Regions from separate parts of the Sutcliffiella horikoshii genome, predicted to be linked through region 1. Evidence: a T-box and tRNA genes for the amino acid it is inferred to sense, from the RefSeq annotation. Region 1 holds a T-box; the other regions hold tRNA genes.
What was found. A T-box is a leader RNA that pairs with one kind of tRNA and senses whether it is charged. The one in region 1 lies ahead of alaS (alanine--tRNA ligase), so its partner is inferred to be a tRNA-Ala.

Region 1 (6,502 bases):
TGTAGAGTAAAAGAAATTTCTAGCTGGTGATTGGAGCAAAAGGCGTAGAATCCTGCGGGGGAGTAGCGACAATGTTGAGACCCCGCAGGGAACCGAGGAGGCTCAAGGTCGCCCCGCGGAAAGCGAAGCCATTTTGCGGAAATCACCAGCGGTGTAATGAAGAAGAAAGGGTGTTTCCGTTGGGTAAAATAAATCAAACGCAAGAACAAAATTTATTGGCTCAAGATGACCGCTATCTATGGCATTCCATGAAACCCTATAGCCCATCCTCCACCATGGTCGTAAAAGAAGCCAAAGGCGCTTGGATCACTGATATCGATGGCAACCGCTATTTGGACGGTATGTCAGGGCTTTGGTGTGTCAACGTCGGCTATGGCAGAACGGAACTAGCAGAAGCCGCTTACGAACAGCTGAAAGAACTGGCTTATTTTCCACTAACACAAAGTCACGTCCCAGCAATCAAACTTGCTGAAAAGCTAAATGAGTGGCTTGGAGAAGAATACGTCATTTTCTTTTCCAACAGCGGGTCGGAAGCAAACGAAACAGCCTTTAAAATTGCAAGACAGTATCATGCTCAACGTGGGGAGAGCAACCGTTATAAAATTGTATCAAGATACCGGTCTTATCACGGTAACACGATGGGGTCCTTGGCAGCAACAGGCCAGGCGCAACGAAAATATAAATACGAACCGCTCGCTCCAGGGTTTGTGCATATCCCGCCTCCTGACACGTACAGAATGGAAGATGCGCTAACAGAAAATCCGATGAAAATGCGATGTGTGAAAGATGTGGATCAAGTGATGACCTGGGAGCTCAGTGAAACTATTGCAGCGATGATCATGGAACCAATCATTACAGGTGGAGGGATCCTTACACCGCCAGACAGCTACATGGGAGCAGTCTCAGAAATTTGTAAAAAACACGGTGCCCTTTTAATCGTAGATGAAGTAATCTGCGGTTTTGGGAGAACCGGAAAACCATTTGGGTTCATGAATTATGGCGTGAAACCAGACATCATCACCATGGCCAAAGGTATTACAAGTGCTTATCTGCCACTCTCAGCCACTGCTGTAAAAAAGGAGATCTATGACCAATTCAAGGGTTCTGAGGAGTACGACTACTTACGACATGTGAATACATTTGGGGGCAGTCCGGCATCATGTGCCTTGGCATTAAAAAACCTTGAGATCATGGAAAATGAAAAGCTGATAGAGCGCTCTGCCGAAAAAGGGGCAGTATTATTAAGCGAACTCAAATCCCGTCTGTCCGATCATCCCTTTGTTGGCGATGTTCGTGGAAAAGGGCTGTTAATAGGAATCGAGCTTGTTAAAAACAAGGAAACAAAAGAGCCAATCGAAATAGATAGAATTAACGGAGTCATTGCCTCATGTAAAAAGAAGGGCTTAATAGTTGGGAAAAACGGAGCGACCGTAGCGGGCTTTAATAATGTCCTGACCCTGTCACCACCTCTCTCCATCAGTGATGAAGACCTGCAATTTATTATTAACACGGTGGCCGATTCTATATCTGAGTTGAATTAAAAGGCTTGTATAAATAGTGATAACTAAATAGAGAATAACGAGTAGGAGGCGTTTCTCTTGGAAAATCAGAAGAAATGGCTGTTACGCCTAGGTACACTTCTACTCGTTATGATTATTTTGTATGTCTTTATGAAACTGAGTCCATTGTGGGCGCCGGTTTTGAGGGTTTTGTTCATCATCAGCATCCCATTTTTCATCAGTATTTTCATTACATACCTGTTGCATCCTGTTGTAGAATACACACACAACCGAGGGTTGCCAAGACCAATTGCTATACTTATCATTTATCTCTTATTTTTTGGTGGAATCGGTCTCATAGCTTACAAGGGGATACCGGTCATCATTGATCAGCTATGGGAGCTGTCAGAAAACTTCCCGCGATTGGCTCAAACATATAGCGGTTGGATCAAGCAGATTCATAGTTCCACTTCTAGTTGGCCGGATGGGATTCATGAGAGGGTGGACCAGACCTTTAGTGAATTCGAAGCCATGCTGACAATTCTCATGACAAAAGTTGTAGCAGGGTTGAAAGGTTTGTTAAACTCCTTTTTTATCTTGATCGTCATTCCTTTTATCGTGTTTTATCTTTTAAAGGATTATGATCAAGTGAAAAAAACGATCTGGTACTTGACCCCTCGAAAATGGAGGGAGCCTGGAATCGCCTTTTTAAAGGATGTAGACATTTCACTTGGCAGTTATATAAGGGGCCAGTTGACGGTATGTTTAATTATTGGCATATTGGCTACTGCAAGCCTCTGGTTGACCGGGATGAAATATCCCCTTGTGCTTGGTGTAATCATAGGAATCACCAACATCATCCCTTATTTTGGACCGATTATCGGAGCGTTTCCGGCAGTGATTATCGCTGCGACTATTTCAGTGAAGATGGTCCTGCTGGTAATCATCATTATATTTGGTCTGCAATTTATAGAGGGGAACATCTTATCGCCGTTGATTGTGGGGAAAAGTCTCCATATACATCCGGTTTTCATCATTTTGGCTTTATTGATTGGTGGAGAGGTGGCAGGGGTGGTAGGATTGATTTTGGCAGTACCTGTATTCGCTGTGATGAAGGTTACTTTAACTCATCTTACAGCTCATTTTATCAAACATTGACAACGGTCTTTCTGTTGCATATAATCGAAGCATACTAGCTACATAAACTAATTCAAAGAAGGATCTGAGTACGTTACAGACCATCCTGATAAGAGAGGAATTCCACGGCTGAAAGAATTCCAGGGTGAAGGGTAGTGGAAAGCTAATCCGGAGAGCAGGGTAAAATCCTGCCGGCTTGCACCGTTAAAGCAATCTGAGAGATGGCAGAACTATTCTGTCATAATCAGGGTGGTACCGCGAGAACACTCTCGTCCCTGTTTTAGGGACGGGAGTTTTTTGTTTTCTTCAAATTTCCCTGTTGACTGAAGTGCAAGGTGTGAGACTCCGGCGGGAGGTAGCGGTAGACTTGAGACCCCACAGCGCAGCGAGGAGGCTCAAGCACCGCCCCGCGGAAAGCGAACACCTGGAACGAAAGGAAACTGGAGTTTAATCAGTAACACCTAAGGAGGAAAATCAAATGAAATATTTAACATCCGCTCAAGTTCGACAAATGTTCCTGGACTTCTTCAAAGAAAAAGGACATGCTGTTGAACCTAGCGCATCCCTTGTCCCACACGAAGATCCATCCCTATTATGGATCAACAGTGGCGTTGCAACATTAAAAAAATACTTCGATGGCCGTGTCATTCCAGCAAATCCCCGTATTTGCAATGCACAAAAATCCATCCGTACTAATGATATTGAAAACGTAGGGAAAACTGCCCGTCACCATACTTTCTTTGAAATGCTTGGTAACTTTTCCATTGGAGAGTACTTCAAAAAAGAAGCAATCGACTGGGCTTGGGAATTCCTTACGAGCGAAAAATGGATTGGTTTTGACCCGGAAAAGCTATCCGTCACCATTCATCCAGAAGATGAAGAAGCATATAAGTACTGGAATGAAGTAATTGGCGTTCCTGCTGAAAGAATTATCCGCTTAGAGGGTAACTTCTGGGATATCGGAGAAGGCCCAAGTGGACCAAATACAGAAATTTTCTATGACCGTGGTGAAAGCTATGGCAACGACCTGAATGACCCAGAACTGTATCCAGGTGGAGAGAACGAACGCTACCTTGAAATTTGGAACCTTGTATTTTCTGAGTTTAACCATAACCCAGATCATACTTACACACCGCTTCCTAAGAAAAACATTGATACAGGTATGGGCCTTGAACGTATGGTTTCCGTTATTCAGGATGTACCGACGAACTTTGATACAGACCTTTTCATTCCGATCATCGAAGCGACTGAAAATGTGTCTGGTGAAAAATACCGCACAAACGTAGAAAAAGATACGGCATTTAAAGTAATCGCCGACCATATCCGTACGGTGACATTTGCAGTCGGGGATGGTGCTCTGCCTTCTAATGAAGGTCGTGGTTATGTACTTCGCAGACTTTTAAGAAGAGCTGTTCGTTACGCTAAACAACTTGGCATTAACCGTCCGTTCATGTTTGAACTTGTGCCGGTTGTAGCAGAAATCATGGTCGATTTCTACCCAGAGGTAAAGGAAAAACAAGACTTCATCCAACGAGTAGTGAAAACCGAAGAAGAGCGTTTCCATGAAACACTGAATGACGGTTTGGCGATCCTTTCCACTGTCATTGCAAAAGCTAAAGAGGATGGAAGTACAGTAGTTTCCGGAGCAGATGCATTCCGACTGTATGATACGTATGGTTTCCCTGTTGAACTGACGGAGGAATATGTGGAAGAACAGGGTATGGAGCTTGATCACGCTGGTTTCGAAAAGGAAATGGAAATGCAACGTGACCGTGCTCGTTCCGCGCGTCAAGATTCCAATTCCATGCAAGTTCAATCAGGTGTGCTTGGTGAAATCCGTACAGAGAGCAGTTTCGTCGGATATGACCAGCTTGCAGCAGAAACGACTTTATCTGTCATTGTTAAAAATGGCGAGCTGGCAGATTCAGCTGTTACAGGTGATGAGGTTCAAGTAATTTTGGCAGAGACACCTTTTTACGCGGAAAGCGGAGGTCAGATTGCTGACCACGGATACATCGTAACCGAATCAGGCAGAGGATTTGTAAAGGATGTTCAAAAAGCTCCAAACGGCCAAAACCTTCATACTATTGTAGTGGAAGAAGGCGTGTTAAATAGAGAACAGACCGTTAAAGCAGAAGTGCACGCGAAAAACCGTGCACAGATCATTAAAAACCACACAGCTACACACATTCTGCACCAAGCATTGAAAGACGTGCTAGGCACTCATGTAAACCAAGCTGGATCTCAAGTGACGGCTGATCGTCTACGATTTGACTTCTCTCATTTTGGCCAAGTGACACAAGAGGAAATCGAGAAGATTGAAGCGATTGTTAATGAAAAGATATGGGCAAGCATCAATGTTGTCATTGAAAACAAATCTATCTCAGAAGCAAAAGCAATGGGTGCAATGGCATTGTTTGGCGAAAAGTACGGAGATATCGTTCGTGTTGTCCAAGTTGGAGAATACAGCCTTGAGCTTTGCGGTGGTTGTCATGTTCCTAATACATCTGAAATCGGTTTATTCAAGATCGTTTCTGAGTCTGGAATCGGAGCAGGAACACGCCGTATGGAAGCTGTTACAGGCGAAGGGGCTTACCGTCTATTGAATGATCAAGTTCAATTGTTAAAAGATGCAGCGGCAAAGCTTAAAACGAAACCACAGGAAGTTGGAACAAGAATCGATGTTCTTTTATCAGATATGAAAGAACTACAAAGAGAGAACCAATCCTTGGCTTCAAAGCTTGGAAACATTGAAGCATCCAACCTTTCTTCTAAAGCAAAAGACGTTAATGGCGTAACGATGCTTGTGAGCAAGGTAGCAGGTACAGACATGAATAACCTGCGTACAATGGTGGATGATTTAAAAAATAAGCTAGGTTCTGGTATCATAGTACTTGCAAGCGTTCAAGATGGTAAAGTGAATATTTCTGCAGGGGTAACAAAAGATCTTATTGAAAAAGGTTACCATGCCGGCAAGGTTGTAAAAGAAGTGGCTACACGTTGCGGCGGCGGCGGTGGAGGTCGTCCAGATATGGCACAAGCAGGCGGAAAAAACCCGGAACAAGTCGATTCTGCATTAGAATCTGTTGAAGATTGGATAAAATCCGTTTAACATTGCCGACATTTGGTGTACAATAAAGGTAACAATTGACAAGCAGATAGAAAAAAAGAAGTCTAAGAGAGAGGTGCAAATGATGAGCTCCTTTGACAAAACAATGAAGTTTAACTTTCCGGAAGATGCAATGGAAGCTAATGTGGATGACGTATTAATAACAGTTTATGAGGCGTTGCAGGAAAAGGGGTACAACCCTATCAACCAGATTGTCGGTTATCTGCTATCTGGAGACCCAGCATACATTCCGCGTCATAAAGAAGCAAGAACGCTTATTCGGAAAATTGAAAGAGACGAGCTAATTGAAGAATTAGTGAAGTCTTACCTAGAACAGCACCGCAAGGAGTAGTACATGCGCATTTTGGGCTTAGACGTCGGTTCCAAAACAGTCGGTGTTGCCATCAGTGATGAAATGGGATGGACAGCACAAGGGTTGGAAACGATAAAAATTGATGAAGCAATAAAAAATTTAGGTTTCAAGCGATTGAAGCAGATCATCGCTGAATATAAGCCTGAAAAAGTCGTCATTGGCTTCCCTAAGAATATGAACGGTTCCATCGGTCCCCGCGGCGAAGCCAGCAAGCATTATGGTGACATGCTGACTGCCAAAACGGGACTGCCGGTCATCTATTGGGATGAAAGGCTATCTACTGTAGCAGCAGAAAGAATTCTGCTTTCTGCTGACGTAAGTAGAAAAAAAAGAAAGCAAGTAATAGACAAGATGGCTGCCGTTGTCATTTTACAAGGATATCTA
Region 2 (6,502 bases), 1.4 Mb from region 1:
TAGGAATGGTAATCTTTCTCAGCTGTTGCAGATAAAACTTATATTTCGGATCTTCCACATCAGTCTGAAGCATCGTTCCCTCACATTCCTTACAGATAAACGACGTGTATAAATGAATTCCTTTTTCTTTCTGTTCTTCACAAACAATACACGTTTCCCCAATTGATGAATGAATGGCTGACTTCATGTCTCTTTCTCCACCTCCATCCACTATTCTAACCAGATCTAAAAATTGTATACTACTTTAGTAAAATTCCAGCCTACCAATCTCCTACATCTAGTGTATGTAGTGCCTACTAGTCTGTGTTTGTCTTTGGATAAAAAAAGATGGGGAGTGTGTTGATTGTGATTGGGATAGAGCTGACAGGTTTTGGTTTTAGGAGCCGCGTTTTGATTTTATCCGCGAAGTTTTTGTTTTATCCGCGAACTTTTCAATTTATCCACTAAGTCGGACGATATAACCGTCATTCGACACAATCATACCAAAACCGCACTCCGCCCGCAACCACCAAAACAACACAAAAAAACCAGCGCCTAAATTAATAAGCACTGGTTTCTTTCACTTCATTTGCCTGGCAACGTCCTACTCTCACAGGGGGAGATCCCCCAACTACCATCGGCGCTGAAGAGCTTAACTTCCGTGTTCGGTATGGGAACGGGTGTGGCCTCTTCGCCATCATTACCAGACATATTCAGTTGAAGGTTGATCCTTCAAAACTAGATAATGTGTTCTTATCAAGATATTCATATCGTTCACTTATTTCAATACTTATTTGGGTTAAGTCCTCGATCGATTAGTATTCGTCAGCTGCACATGTCACCATGCTTCCACCTCGAACCTATCTACCTGATCATCTTTCAGGGATCTTACTTGCCGAAGCAAAAGGAAATCTCATCTTGAGGGGGGCTTCATGCTTAGATGCTTTCAGCACTTATCCCGTCCGCACGTAGCTACCCAGCTATGCCTTTGGCAAGACAACTGGTACACCAGCGGTGCGTCCATCCCGGTCCTCTCGTACTAAGGACAGCTCCTCTCAAATTTCCTGCGCCCACGACGGATAGGGACCGAACTGTCTCACGACGTTCTGAACCCAGCTCGCGTACCGCTTTAATGGGCGAACAGCCCAACCCTTGGGACCGACTACAGCCCCAGGATGCGATGAGCCGACATCGAGGTGCCAAACCTCCCCGTCGATGTGGACTCTTGGGGGAGATAAGCCTGTTATCCCCGGGGTAGCTTTTATCCGTTGAGCGATGGCCCTTCCATGCGGAACCACCGGATCACTAAGCCCGACTTTCGTCCCTGCTCGACTTGTAGGTCTCGCAGTCAAGCTCCCTTGTGCCTTTACACTCTGCGAATGATTTCCAACCATTCTGAGGGAACCTTTGGGCGCCTCCGTTACTCTTTAGGAGGCGACCGCCCCAGTCAAACTGCCCACCTGACACTGTCTCCCAGCCCGATAAGGGCTGCGGGTTAGAATTTCAATACAGCCAGGGTAGTATCCCACCGACGCCTCCACCGAAGCTAGCGCTCCGGCTTCTCAGGCTCCTACCTATCCTGTACAAGCTGTACCAAAATTCAATATCAGGCTACAGTAAAGCTCCACGGGGTCTTTCCGTCCTGTCGCGGGTAACCTGCATCTTCACAGGTACTATAATTTCACCGAGTCTCTGGTTGAGACAGTGCCCAGATCGTTACGCCTTTCGTGCGGGTCGGAACTTACCCGACAAGGAATTTCGCTACCTTAGGACCGTTATAGTTACGGCCGCCGTTTACTGGGGCTTCGGTTCAAAGCTTCGCTTGCGCTAACCTCTCCCCTTAACCTTCCAGCACCGGGCAGGCGTCAGCCCCTATACTTCGCCTTACGGCTTCGCAGAGACCTGTGTTTTTGCTAAACAGTCGCCTGGGCCTATTCACTGCGGCTCTCTCGGGCTTTAACACCCTAACAGAGCACCCCTTCTCCCGAAGTTACGGGGTCATTTTGCCGAGTTCCTTAACCAGAGTTCTCTCGCTCACCTTAGGATTCTCTCCTCGCCTACCTGTGTCGGTTTGCGGTACGGGCACCATACTCCTCGCTAGAGGCTTTTCTTGGCAGTGTGAAATCAGGAACTTCGGTACTATATTTCCCTCGCTATCACAGCTCAGCCTTAATGAGAAGCGGATTTGCCTACTTCTCAGCCTTACTGCTTAGACGCGCATATCCAACAGCGCGCTTACCCTATCCTTCTGCGTCCCCCCATTGCTCAAACGGAGTGGAGGTGGTACAGGAATATCAACCTGTTATCCATCGCCTACGCCTTTCGGCCTCGGCTTAGGTCCCGACTAACCCTGAGCGGACGAGCCTTCCTCAGGAAACCTTAGGCATTCGGTGGAAGGGATTCTCACCCTTCTTTCGCTACTCATACCGGCATTCTCACTTCTAAGCGCTCCACCAGTCCTTACGGTCTAGCTTCAACGCCCTTAGAACGCTCTCCTACCACTGTTCGTAAGAACAGTCCGCAGCTTCGGTGATACGTTTAGCCCCGGTACATTTTCGGCGCAGAGTCACTCGACCAGTGAGCTATTACGCACTCTTTAAATGGTGGCTGCTTCTAAGCCAACATCCTGGTTGTCTAAGCAACTCCACATCCTTTTCCACTTAACGTATACTTGGGGACCTTAGCTGGCGGTCTGGGCTGTTTCCCTCTTGACTACGGATCTTATCACTCGCAGTCTGACTCCCATGGATAAGTCTTTGGCATTCGGAGTTTGACTGAATTCGGTAATCCGATGAGGACCCCTAGTCCAATCAGTGCTCTACCTCCAAGACTCTAACACATGAGGCTAGCCCTAAAGCTATTTCGGAGAGAACCAGCTATCTCCAGGTTCGATTGGCATTTCACCCCTACCCACACCTCATCCGCTCACTTTTCAACGTGAGTCGGTTCGGGCCTCCATTCAGTGTTACCTGAACTTCACCCTGGACATGGGTAGATCACCTGGTTTCGGGTCTACGACCACGTACTCATGCGCCCTATTCAGACTCGCTTTCGCTACGGCTCCGTCTCATCGACTTAACCTTGCACGTAATCGTAACTCGCCGGTTCATTCTACAAAAGGCACGCTATCACCCATTAACGGGCTCTAACTACTTGTAGGCACACGGTTTCAGGATCTATTTCACTCCCCTTCCGGGGTGCTTTTCACCTTTCCCTCACGGTACTGGTTCACTATCGGTCACTAGGGAGTATTTAGCCTTGGGAGATGGTCCTCCCTGCTTCCGACGGGATTTCTCGTGTCCCGCCGTACTCAGGATCCACTCAGGAGGGAACGAAGTTTCAACTACAGGGTTTTTACCTTCTATGACGGACCTTTCCAGATCGCTTCATTTACCCCGTTCCTTTGTAACTCCATGTTGAGTGTCCTACAACCCCAAGAGGCAAGCCTCTTGGTTTGGGCTAATTCCGTTTCGCTCGCCGCTACTCAGGAAATCGCGTTTGCTTTCTCTTCCTCCGGGTACTAAGATGTTTCAGTTCCCCGGGTCTGCCTTCCATACCCTATGTATTCAGATAAGGATACTGCTCCATTACGAGCAGTGGGTTTCCCCATTCGGAAATCTCCGGATCAAAGCTTACTTACAGCTCCCCGAAGCATATCGGTGTTAGTCCCGTCCTTCATCGGCTCCTAGTGCCAAGGCATCCACCGTGCGCCCTTAATAACTTAACCGTTGACCAATATGGTCATGTGTCGATATCAGCGATGATATCTATAAAGAAAATTACTAAGATGAACGATATTTTGTGAATATCTTGATATTAGTTACATTATCTAGTTTTCAAGGAACAACAAGGATAAATCGAATGATTTATCTTATATGACAATTCGTAAGAATTGTCTATGGATGATAATTTTCACGGAGTGAAAACATCTTGGTGGAGCCTAGCGGGATCGAACCGCTGACCTCCTGCGTGCAAAGCAGGCGCTCTCCCAGCTGAGCTAAGGCCCCATAAAAGTTCTATAATTAAAAAATGGTGGGCCTAAGTGGACTCGAACCACCGACCTCACGCTTATCAGGCGTGCGCTCTAACCAGCTGAGCTATAGGCCCCGACTATCTATGAGAGAGATCTCTCAAAACTAAACAAAACAACAAGCGTACATTCCTTAGAAAGGAGGTGATCCAGCCGCACCTTCCGATACGGCTACCTTGTTACGACTTCACCCCAATCATCTGTCCCACCTTAGGCGGCTGGCTCCAAAAGGTTACCCCACCGACTTCGGGTGTTACAAACTCTCGTGGTGTGACGGGCGGTGTGTACAAGGCCCGGGAACGTATTCACCGCGGCATGCTGATCCGCGATTACTAGCGATTCCGGCTTCATGCAGGCGAGTTGCAGCCTGCAATCCGAACTGAGAACGGTTTTATGGGATTGGCTCGACCTCGCGGTTTTGCTGCCCTTTGTACCGTCCATTGTAGCACGTGTGTAGCCCAGGTCATAAGGGGCATGATGATTTGACGTCATCCCCACCTTCCTCCGGTTTGTCACCGGCAGTCACCTTAGAGTGCCCAACTGAATGCTGGCAACTAAGATCAAGGGTTGCGCTCGTTGCGGGACTTAACCCAACATCTCACGACACGAGCTGACGACAACCATGCACCACCTGTCACTCTGTCCCCCGAAGGGGAACGTCCTATCTCTAGGAGTGTCAGAGGATGTCAAGACCTGGTAAGGTTCTTCGCGTTGCTTCGAATTAAACCACATGCTCCACCGCTTGTGCGGGCCCCCGTCAATTCCTTTGAGTTTCAGTCTTGCGACCGTACTCCCCAGGCGGAGTGCTTAATGCGTTAGCTGCAGCACTAAAGGGCGGAAACCCTCTAACACTTAGCACTCATCGTTTACGGCGTGGACTACCAGGGTATCTAATCCTGTTTGCTCCCCACGCTTTCGCGCCTCAGTGTCAGTTACAGACCAGAAAGTCGCCTTCGCCACTGGTGTTCCTCCAAATCTCTACGCATTTCACCGCTACACTTGGAATTCCACTTTCCTCTTCTGCACTCAAGTCCCCCAGTTTCCAATGACCCTCCACGGTTGAGCCGTGGGCTTTCACATCAGACTTAAAGGACCACCTGCGCGCGCTTTACGCCCAATAATTCCGGACAACGCTTGCCACCTACGTATTACCGCGGCTGCTGGCACGTAGTTAGCCGTGGCTTTCTGGTTAGGTACCGTCAAGGTGCGAGCAGTTACTCTCGCACTTGTTCTTCCCTAACAACAGAGCTTTACGACCCGAAGGCCTTCATCGCTCACGCGGCGTTGCTCCATCAGACTTTCGTCCATTGTGGAAGATTCCCTACTGCTGCCTCCCGTAGGAGTCTGGGCCGTGTCTCAGTCCCAGTGTGGCCGATCACCCTCTCAGGTCGGCTACGCATCGTCGCCTTGGTGAGCCGTTACCTCACCAACTAGCTAATGCGCCGCGGGCCCATCTGCAAGTGATAGCCGAAACCATCTTTCAATAAAGAACCAGGAGGTTCCTTATATTATCCGGTATTAGCTCCGGTTTCCCGAAGTTATCCCAGTCTTACAGGCAGGTTGCCCACGTGTTACTCACCCGTCCGCCGCTGACCTTTCAAAAGCAAGCTTTTGAAAGGTCCGCTCGACTTGCATGTATTAGGCACGCCGCCAGCGTTCGTCCTGAGCCAGGATCAAACTCTCCAATAAAGAGTCTGAGCTTTTGCTCAAAATTTGCTAGCTTGTGTTACTTAAAATCATTTTGTCGTGTTCCGTAGAACCGACTTATGACGCTGTTGTTTTGTTTAGTTTTCAAAGAACTCTTTTTCGTCGTTCTCTCGAAGCGACTTTATTATCTTATCACATACTTTCGAATGAAGTCAACAACTTTTTTAAAAGTTATTTTCAAACCCTGTATGCGATCGTTTGTGACAACGAAATATAATATACCATTTTTAATAAAGGTAAGTCAACGAAAAAAATAAAAAAACCTCCTTTTTTTATAGGAGGGCGGTGTTATCAGTTTTTTGAACCTAAACCGTCACTAAAAAACACGCAATCTCTTCTTATAATATATACATTTGAATAATCACCAAAGATACGACGCCTGGTATCCCCAGCAGACCTGAGACTGCAGCGGTAGCAGGATTGATTGGCACATAAATGCCCATAGAGTTGCCGAATGCATTTAAAAAGAATAAAAAGAGTGCACCGATCATTACTTTTATAAGGGCTTGGCCTGCAAAACGCAACGGTTTTATCGGTGTCCCCACCAAAAGAACAAGCAGGATCAACCCGCATATCACACCTATTACAAGTAACGGTTCCATCATAATCCCTCCTCTTGCCAGCTTGTACTAAACTATATGAATGTAAGAACGGATTAAGAACTTGCTACTTTAATAAGAAGTTATAGAAGGCATTAAAAAAAGCAGCTAAGGAGATTCCCAGCTACTTTTTCACCATACGAGTTCGGACTTCCCTTAATAGGAAGAGATATTTCGCTTCTGCAAT
Region 3 (6,502 bases), 1.4 Mb from region 1:
GAAACAAGCACAAGCTATTCTAGACATGCGTCTACAACGTCTAACTGGCTTAGAGCGTGAAAAGATAGAAGAAGAATACCAAGGGCTTATGCAGCTTATTGCTGAACTAAAAGCCATTCTTGCAGATGAAGAAAAAGTACTGGAAATTATCCGTGAAGAACTAACAGAAGTTAAAGACCGTTTCAATGACACTCGTCGTACAGAGATAATGGTCGGCGGCTTTGAAAATATTGAAGATGAGGATTTAATTCCACGTCAAAATGTCGTGATCACCCTTACGCATAATGGCTATATTAAGCGTCTGCCTCTTTCTACTTACCGTAGCCAGCGTAGAGGAGGTCGTGGAATTCAAGGGATGGGAACCAATGAGAATGACTTTGTTGAACATCTATTGACCACTTCCACTCACGATACGTTACTATTCTTTACAAACAAAGGGAAAGTGTACCGAGCAAAAGGTTACGAGATCCCAGAATTCAGCCGAACAGCAAAAGGAATTCCAATCATCAACTTGCTTGAGGTGGAAAAAGGAGAATGGGTCAACGCCATTATCCCGGTGGAAGACTTTGTGGATGACTGGTATTTATTCTTTACAACCAAGCATGGAATATCCAAGCGTTCTCCGTTATCTCAATTCGCCAATATCCGTAAAGGCGGTTTAATTGCACTAGGATTACGTGAAAGCGATGAGTTAATCTCAGTAAAATTAACCGACGGCACGAAAGAGATGATCATTGGAACGAAAAAGGGAATGCTCATTCGTTTCCATGAAACGGACGTACGTTCCATGGGTAGGACGGCAACGGGAGTAAAAGGTATCTCCATTTCCGAGAATGATGAAGTGGTAGGAATGGAACTTCTAGATGAAGGCCTTGATGTGTTGGTTGTAACCAAAAACGGTTACGGTAAACGTACTCCGGCAGAAGAGTACCGTGTCCAAAGCCGTGGAGGAAAAGGAATCAAAACATGTAACATCACCGAGCGTAACGGTGAGCTAGTTTCTGTTAAGACCGTAACCACTGAAGAAGACCTAATGCTGATCACGGCAAGTGGCGTCTTGATCCGTATGTCTGTCGATGGAATCTCACAAATGGGTCGAAACACCCAAGGAGTGAAGCTGATTCGTCTTGCAGAGAATGAATTTGTGACAACAGTCGCAAGAGTGGATAAAGAAGACGAGCCAGAAGATGGTACGGAAGATACAGAAATGGAAGAAGGAAATTCCACAGAAGAAGTCGAAGAATAAGAATAGCAAAGTAAATGATCAACTCTAAGAGAGGAGCACTTTCATGTGTTCCTCTTTGTTTATAAGGAGAGAGCGTTCATGTTAGTGAAAACCGAACAGCTGGTGGAAGGATGTATTCTGGCACAAGAAATAAAAGCACTCACTTCAAAGCCGATTATGCCAAAGAGAACCGTCCTGACTAACCAACACATCGAAATATTAGAATCTTTCTTAGTGGAAAAAGTAGAAATAGAAGCATTCCTTTCAAACGGCCAGCCCTTTAATCCTCAATTGTTAACGATGATTGAAGAAAAGCCAAAAGAAGATTCCTTCTTGCAGATGTACTTAAAAGCAACCCAAGCCTACAAAAAGATGTATGAAGCATGGGGATCAGGAGCACCGATTGATTACAGTGCCGTTCGAAAAACAATCATTCCTTTAATTGAAAAATCCCTTCACTATCAAGAAGAAGTCTTCTCCCTTTACCATTACACAAATGAAGAAGATTATATCTATCATCATTCTGTCGCGGTAGCCATCATAGCTTCTGCAATCGCAAAGTCACTTGGCTATAAAAAGAAAGACATCATTCAAGTCGGCATTGCCGGTTACTTAATGGATTGCGGCATGTCACGCATCGATCAGAAAATCTTAAAAAATGTTGCGGTCCTGAGAAAAGAGGAGTTTGCGCAAATAAAAGAACATCCAATCTTCAGTTACCAAATGGTAAGCAAACAACCAGTAATACAAGATGAAATAAAACTAGCTGTATTACAGCATCATGAGCGCTACGATAAAACCGGTTACCCTTTTGGCTTATCAGAAGACAAAATACATACTTACACGAAGATACTGGCAGTAGCAGACGTATTTCATGCAATGACATCACCAAGGAAGTACCGCAGCAAGCAATCGCCGTTTAAAGTAATCGAGCAGCTGAAACATGAAACCTTTGGCAAGTATGACCTCTCTATCGTTCAAGCTCTTACTTCTAATGTATGCAGCTTTAGCATCGGCGACAAAGTAAAGCTTTCCAACAATAAAATTGCAGAAGTCGCCTTTATCGACCCGCAATACCCATCCAGGCCGATGGTGAGAGAAATTGAATCAGATCAATTCCTTACCCTGAATCAAGAATTGGATATTTATATAGAAGAAGTTTTAAAATAAATAAGTTGAAAAGAATGAAGGGAATCTATTAGGTTTCCTTCGTTTTTTAGGTTTAAAAGACAACCAAAAACCTAAAAAGTAGACTAGCAAAAAAGAAAATAAAAATATATTAAAAAAGTAATTGCATCCCTATTCCACCCATGCTATAATCAATCAAGTCAGCAACGACAACGAGTTGCATCTTACATAACTATCGAAAAAAGATAATAAAAAGATGTTGACTTAAAACGAAATAAATGATATATTAGTGAAGTCGCTTTTGAAAGGCGTCAACACAAAAGAGTTCTTTGAAAACTAAACAAAACAACAGCGTCATAACGTCGGTTCTACGGAACACGACAAAATGATTTTAAGTAACACAAGCTAGCAAATTTTGAGCAAAAGCTCAGACTCTTTATTGGAGAGTTTGATCCTGGCTCAGGACGAACGCTGGCGGCGTGCCTAATACATGCAAGTCGAGCGGACCTTTTAAAAGCTTGCTTTTGAAAGGTCAGCGGCGGACGGGTGAGTAACACGTGGGCAACCTGCCTGTAAGACTGGGATAACTTCGGGAAACCGGAGCTAATACCGGATAATATAAGGAACCTCCTGGTTCTTTATTGAAAGATGGTTTCGGCTATCACTTACAGATGGGCCCGCGGCGCATTAGCTAGTTGGTGAGGTAACGGCTCACCAAGGCGACGATGCGTAGCCGACCTGAGAGGGTGATCGGCCACACTGGGACTGAGACACGGCCCAGACTCCTACGGGAGGCAGCAGTAGGGAATCTTCCACAATGGACGAAAGTCTGATGGAGCAACGCCGCGTGAGCGATGAAGGCCTTCGGGTCGTAAAGCTCTGTTGTTAGGGAAGAACAAGTGCGAGAGTAACTGCTCGCACCTTGACGGTACCTAACCAGAAAGCCACGGCTAACTACGTGCCAGCAGCCGCGGTAATACGTAGGTGGCAAGCGTTGTCCGGAATTATTGGGCGTAAAGCGCGCGCAGGTGGTCCTTTAAGTCTGATGTGAAAGCCCACGGCTCAACCGTGGAGGGTCATTGGAAACTGGGGGACTTGAGTGCAGAAGAGGAAAGTGGAATTCCAAGTGTAGCGGTGAAATGCGTAGAGATTTGGAGGAACACCAGTGGCGAAGGCGACTTTCTGGTCTGTAACTGACACTGAGGCGCGAAAGCGTGGGGAGCAAACAGGATTAGATACCCTGGTAGTCCACGCCGTAAACGATGAGTGCTAAGTGTTAGAGGGTTTCCGCCCTTTAGTGCTGCAGCTAACGCATTAAGCACTCCGCCTGGGGAGTACGGTCGCAAGACTGAAACTCAAAGGAATTGACGGGGGCCCGCACAAGCGGTGGAGCATGTGGTTTAATTCGAAGCAACGCGAAGAACCTTACCAGGTCTTGACATCCTCTGACACTCCTAGAGATAGGACGTTCCCCTTCGGGGGACAGAGTGACAGGTGGTGCATGGTTGTCGTCAGCTCGTGTCGTGAGATGTTGGGTTAAGTCCCGCAACGAGCGCAACCCTTGATCTTAGTTGCCAGCATTCAGTTGGGCACTCTAAGGTGACTGCCGGTGACAAACCGGAGGAAGGTGGGGATGACGTCAAATCATCATGCCCCTTATGACCTGGGCTACACACGTGCTACAATGGACGGTACAAAGGGCAGCAAAACCGCGAGGTCGAGCCAATCCCATAAAACCGTTCTCAGTTCGGATTGCAGGCTGCAACTCGCCTGCATGAAGCCGGAATCGCTAGTAATCGCGGATCAGCATGCCGCGGTGAATACGTTCCCGGGCCTTGTACACACCGCCCGTCACACCACGAGAGTTTGTAACACCCGAAGTCGGTGGGGTAACCTTTTGGAGCCAGCCGCCTAAGGTGGGACAGATGATTGGGGTGAAGTCGTAACAAGGTAGCCGTATCGGAAGGTGCGGCTGGATCACCTCCTTTCTAAGGAATGTACGCTTGTTGTTTTGTTTAGTTTTGAGAGATCTCTCTCATAGATAGTCGGGGCCTATAGCTCAGCTGGTTAGAGCGCACGCCTGATAAGCGTGAGGTCGGTGGTTCGAGTCCACTTAGGCCCACCATTTTTTAATTATAGAACTTTTATGGGGCCTTAGCTCAGCTGGGAGAGCGCCTGCTTTGCACGCAGGAGGTCAGCGGTTCGATCCCGCTAGGCTCCACCAAGATGTTTTCACTCCGTGAAAATTATCATCCATAGACAATTCTTACGAATTGTCATATAAGATAAATCATTCGATTTATCCTTGTTGTTCCTTGAAAACTAGATAATGTAACTAATATCAAGATATTCACAAAATATCGTTCATCTTAGTAATTTTCTTTATAGATATCATCGCTGATATCGACACATGACCATATTGGTCAACGGTTAAGTTATTAAGGGCGCACGGTGGATGCCTTGGCACTAGGAGCCGATGAAGGACGGGACTAACACCGATATGCTTCGGGGAGCTGTAAGTAAGCTTTGATCCGGAGATTTCCGAATGGGGAAACCCACTGCTCGTAATGGAGCAGTATCCTTATCTGAATACATAGGGTATGGAAGGCAGACCCGGGGAACTGAAACATCTTAGTACCCGGAGGAAGAGAAAGCAAACGCGATTTCCTGAGTAGCGGCGAGCGAAACGGAATTAGCCCAAACCAAGAGGCTTGCCTCTTGGGGTTGTAGGACACTCAACATGGAGTTACAAAGGAACGGGGTAAATGAAGCGACCTGGAAAGGTCCGTCATAGAAGGTAAAAACCCTGTAGTTGAAACTTCGTTCCCTCCTGAGTGGATCCTGAGTACGGCGGGACACGAGAAATCCCGTCGGAAGCAGGGAGGACCATCTCCCAAGGCTAAATACTCCCTAGTGACCGATAGTGAACCAGTACCGTGAGGGAAAGGTGAAAAGCACCCCGGAAGGGGAGTGAAATAGATCCTGAAACCGTGTGCCTACAAGTAGTTAGAGCCCGTTAATGGGTGATAGCGTGCCTTTTGTAGAATGAACCGGCGAGTTACGATTACGTGCAAGGTTAAGTCGATGAGACGGAGCCGTAGCGAAAGCGAGTCTGAATAGGGCGCATGAGTACGTGGTCGTAGACCCGAAACCAGGTGATCTACCCATGTCCAGGGTGAAGTTCAGGTAACACTGAATGGAGGCCCGAACCGACTCACGTTGAAAAGTGAGCGGATGAGGTGTGGGTAGGGGTGAAATGCCAATCGAACCTGGAGATAGCTGGTTCTCTCCGAAATAGCTTTAGGGCTAGCCTCATGTGTTAGAGTCTTGGAGGTAGAGCACTGATTGGACTAGGGGTCCTCATCGGATTACCGAATTCAGTCAAACTCCGAATGCCAAAGACTTATCCATGGGAGTCAGACTGCGAGTGATAAGATCCGTAGTCAAGAGGGAAACAGCCCAGACCGCCAGCTAAGGTCCCCAAGTATACGTTAAGTGGAAAAGGATGTGGAGTTGCTTAGACAACCAGGATGTTGGCTTAGAAGCAGCCACCATTTAAAGAGTGCGTAATAGCTCACTGGTCGAGTGACTCTGCGCCGAAAATGTACCGGGGCTAAACGTATCACCGAAGCTGCGGACTGTTCTTACGAACAGTGGTAGGAGAGCGTTCTAAGGGCGTTGAAGCTAGACCGTAAGGACTGGTGGAGCGCTTAGAAGTGAGAATGCCGGTATGAGTAGCGAAAGAAGGGTGAGAATCCCTTCCACCGAATGCCTAAGGTTTCCTGAGGAAGGCTCGTCCGCTCAGGGTTAGTCGGGACCTAAGCCGAGGCCGAAAGGCGTAGGCGATGGATAACAGGTTGATATTCCTGTACCACCTCCACTCCGTTTGAGCAATGGGGGGACGCAGAAGGATAGGGTAAGCGCGCTGTTGGATATGCGCGTCTAAGCAGTAAGGCTGAGAAGTAGGCAAATCCGCTTCTCGATAAGGCTGAGCTGTGATAGCGAGGGAAATATAGTACCGAAGTTCCTGATTTCACACTGCCAAGAAAAGCCTCTAGCGAGGAGTATGGTGCCCGTACCGCAAACCGACACAGGTAGGCGAGGAGAGAATCCTAAGGTGAGCGAGAGAACTCTGGTTAAGGAACTCGG

Region 2: it has a tRNA-Ala gene. The T-box ahead of alaS (alanine--tRNA ligase) is inferred to sense a tRNA for this amino acid. The anticodon was not compared.
Region 3: it has a tRNA-Ala gene. The T-box ahead of alaS (alanine--tRNA ligase) is inferred to sense a tRNA for this amino acid. The anticodon was not compared.

What each region holds. Positions count from the first base shown of each region.
Region 1 covers NZ_CP082918.1:2,955,132-2,961,633, reverse strand. Annotated here, with positions in the region: gene K7887_RS15295 (aspartate aminotransferase family protein) at 180-1,541, shown strand; gene K7887_RS15290 (AI-2E family transporter) at 1,599-2,657, shown strand; T-box leader at 2,704-2,916, shown strand; gene alaS (alanine--tRNA ligase) at 3,115-5,748, shown strand; gene K7887_RS15280 (IreB family regulatory phosphoprotein) at 5,831-6,097, shown strand; gene ruvX (Holliday junction resolvase RuvX) at 6,101-6,502, shown strand, end outside.
Region 2 covers NZ_CP082918.1:32,377-38,878, reverse strand. Annotated here, with positions in the region: gene K7887_RS00185 (sigma factor G inhibitor Gin) at 1-187, opposite strand, end outside; rRNA gene rrf (5S ribosomal RNA) at 571-687, opposite strand; rRNA gene K7887_RS00175 (23S ribosomal RNA) at 775-3,706, opposite strand; tRNA gene K7887_RS00170 (tRNA-Ala) at 3,911-3,986, opposite strand; tRNA gene K7887_RS00165 (tRNA-Ile) at 4,010-4,086, opposite strand; rRNA gene K7887_RS00160 (16S ribosomal RNA) at 4,147-5,698, opposite strand; gene K7887_RS00155 (pro-sigmaK processing inhibitor BofA family protein) at 6,055-6,318, opposite strand; gene K7887_RS00150 (YaaL family protein) at 6,440-6,502, opposite strand, start outside.
Region 3 covers NZ_CP082918.1:8,467-14,968, forward strand. Annotated here, with positions in the region: gene gyrA (DNA gyrase subunit A) at 1-1,246, shown strand, start outside; gene K7887_RS00040 (HD-GYP domain-containing protein) at 1,325-2,395, shown strand; rRNA gene K7887_RS00045 (16S ribosomal RNA) at 2,790-4,341, shown strand; tRNA gene K7887_RS00050 (tRNA-Ile) at 4,402-4,478, shown strand; tRNA gene K7887_RS00055 (tRNA-Ala) at 4,502-4,577, shown strand; rRNA gene K7887_RS00060 (23S ribosomal RNA) at 4,782-6,502, shown strand, end outside.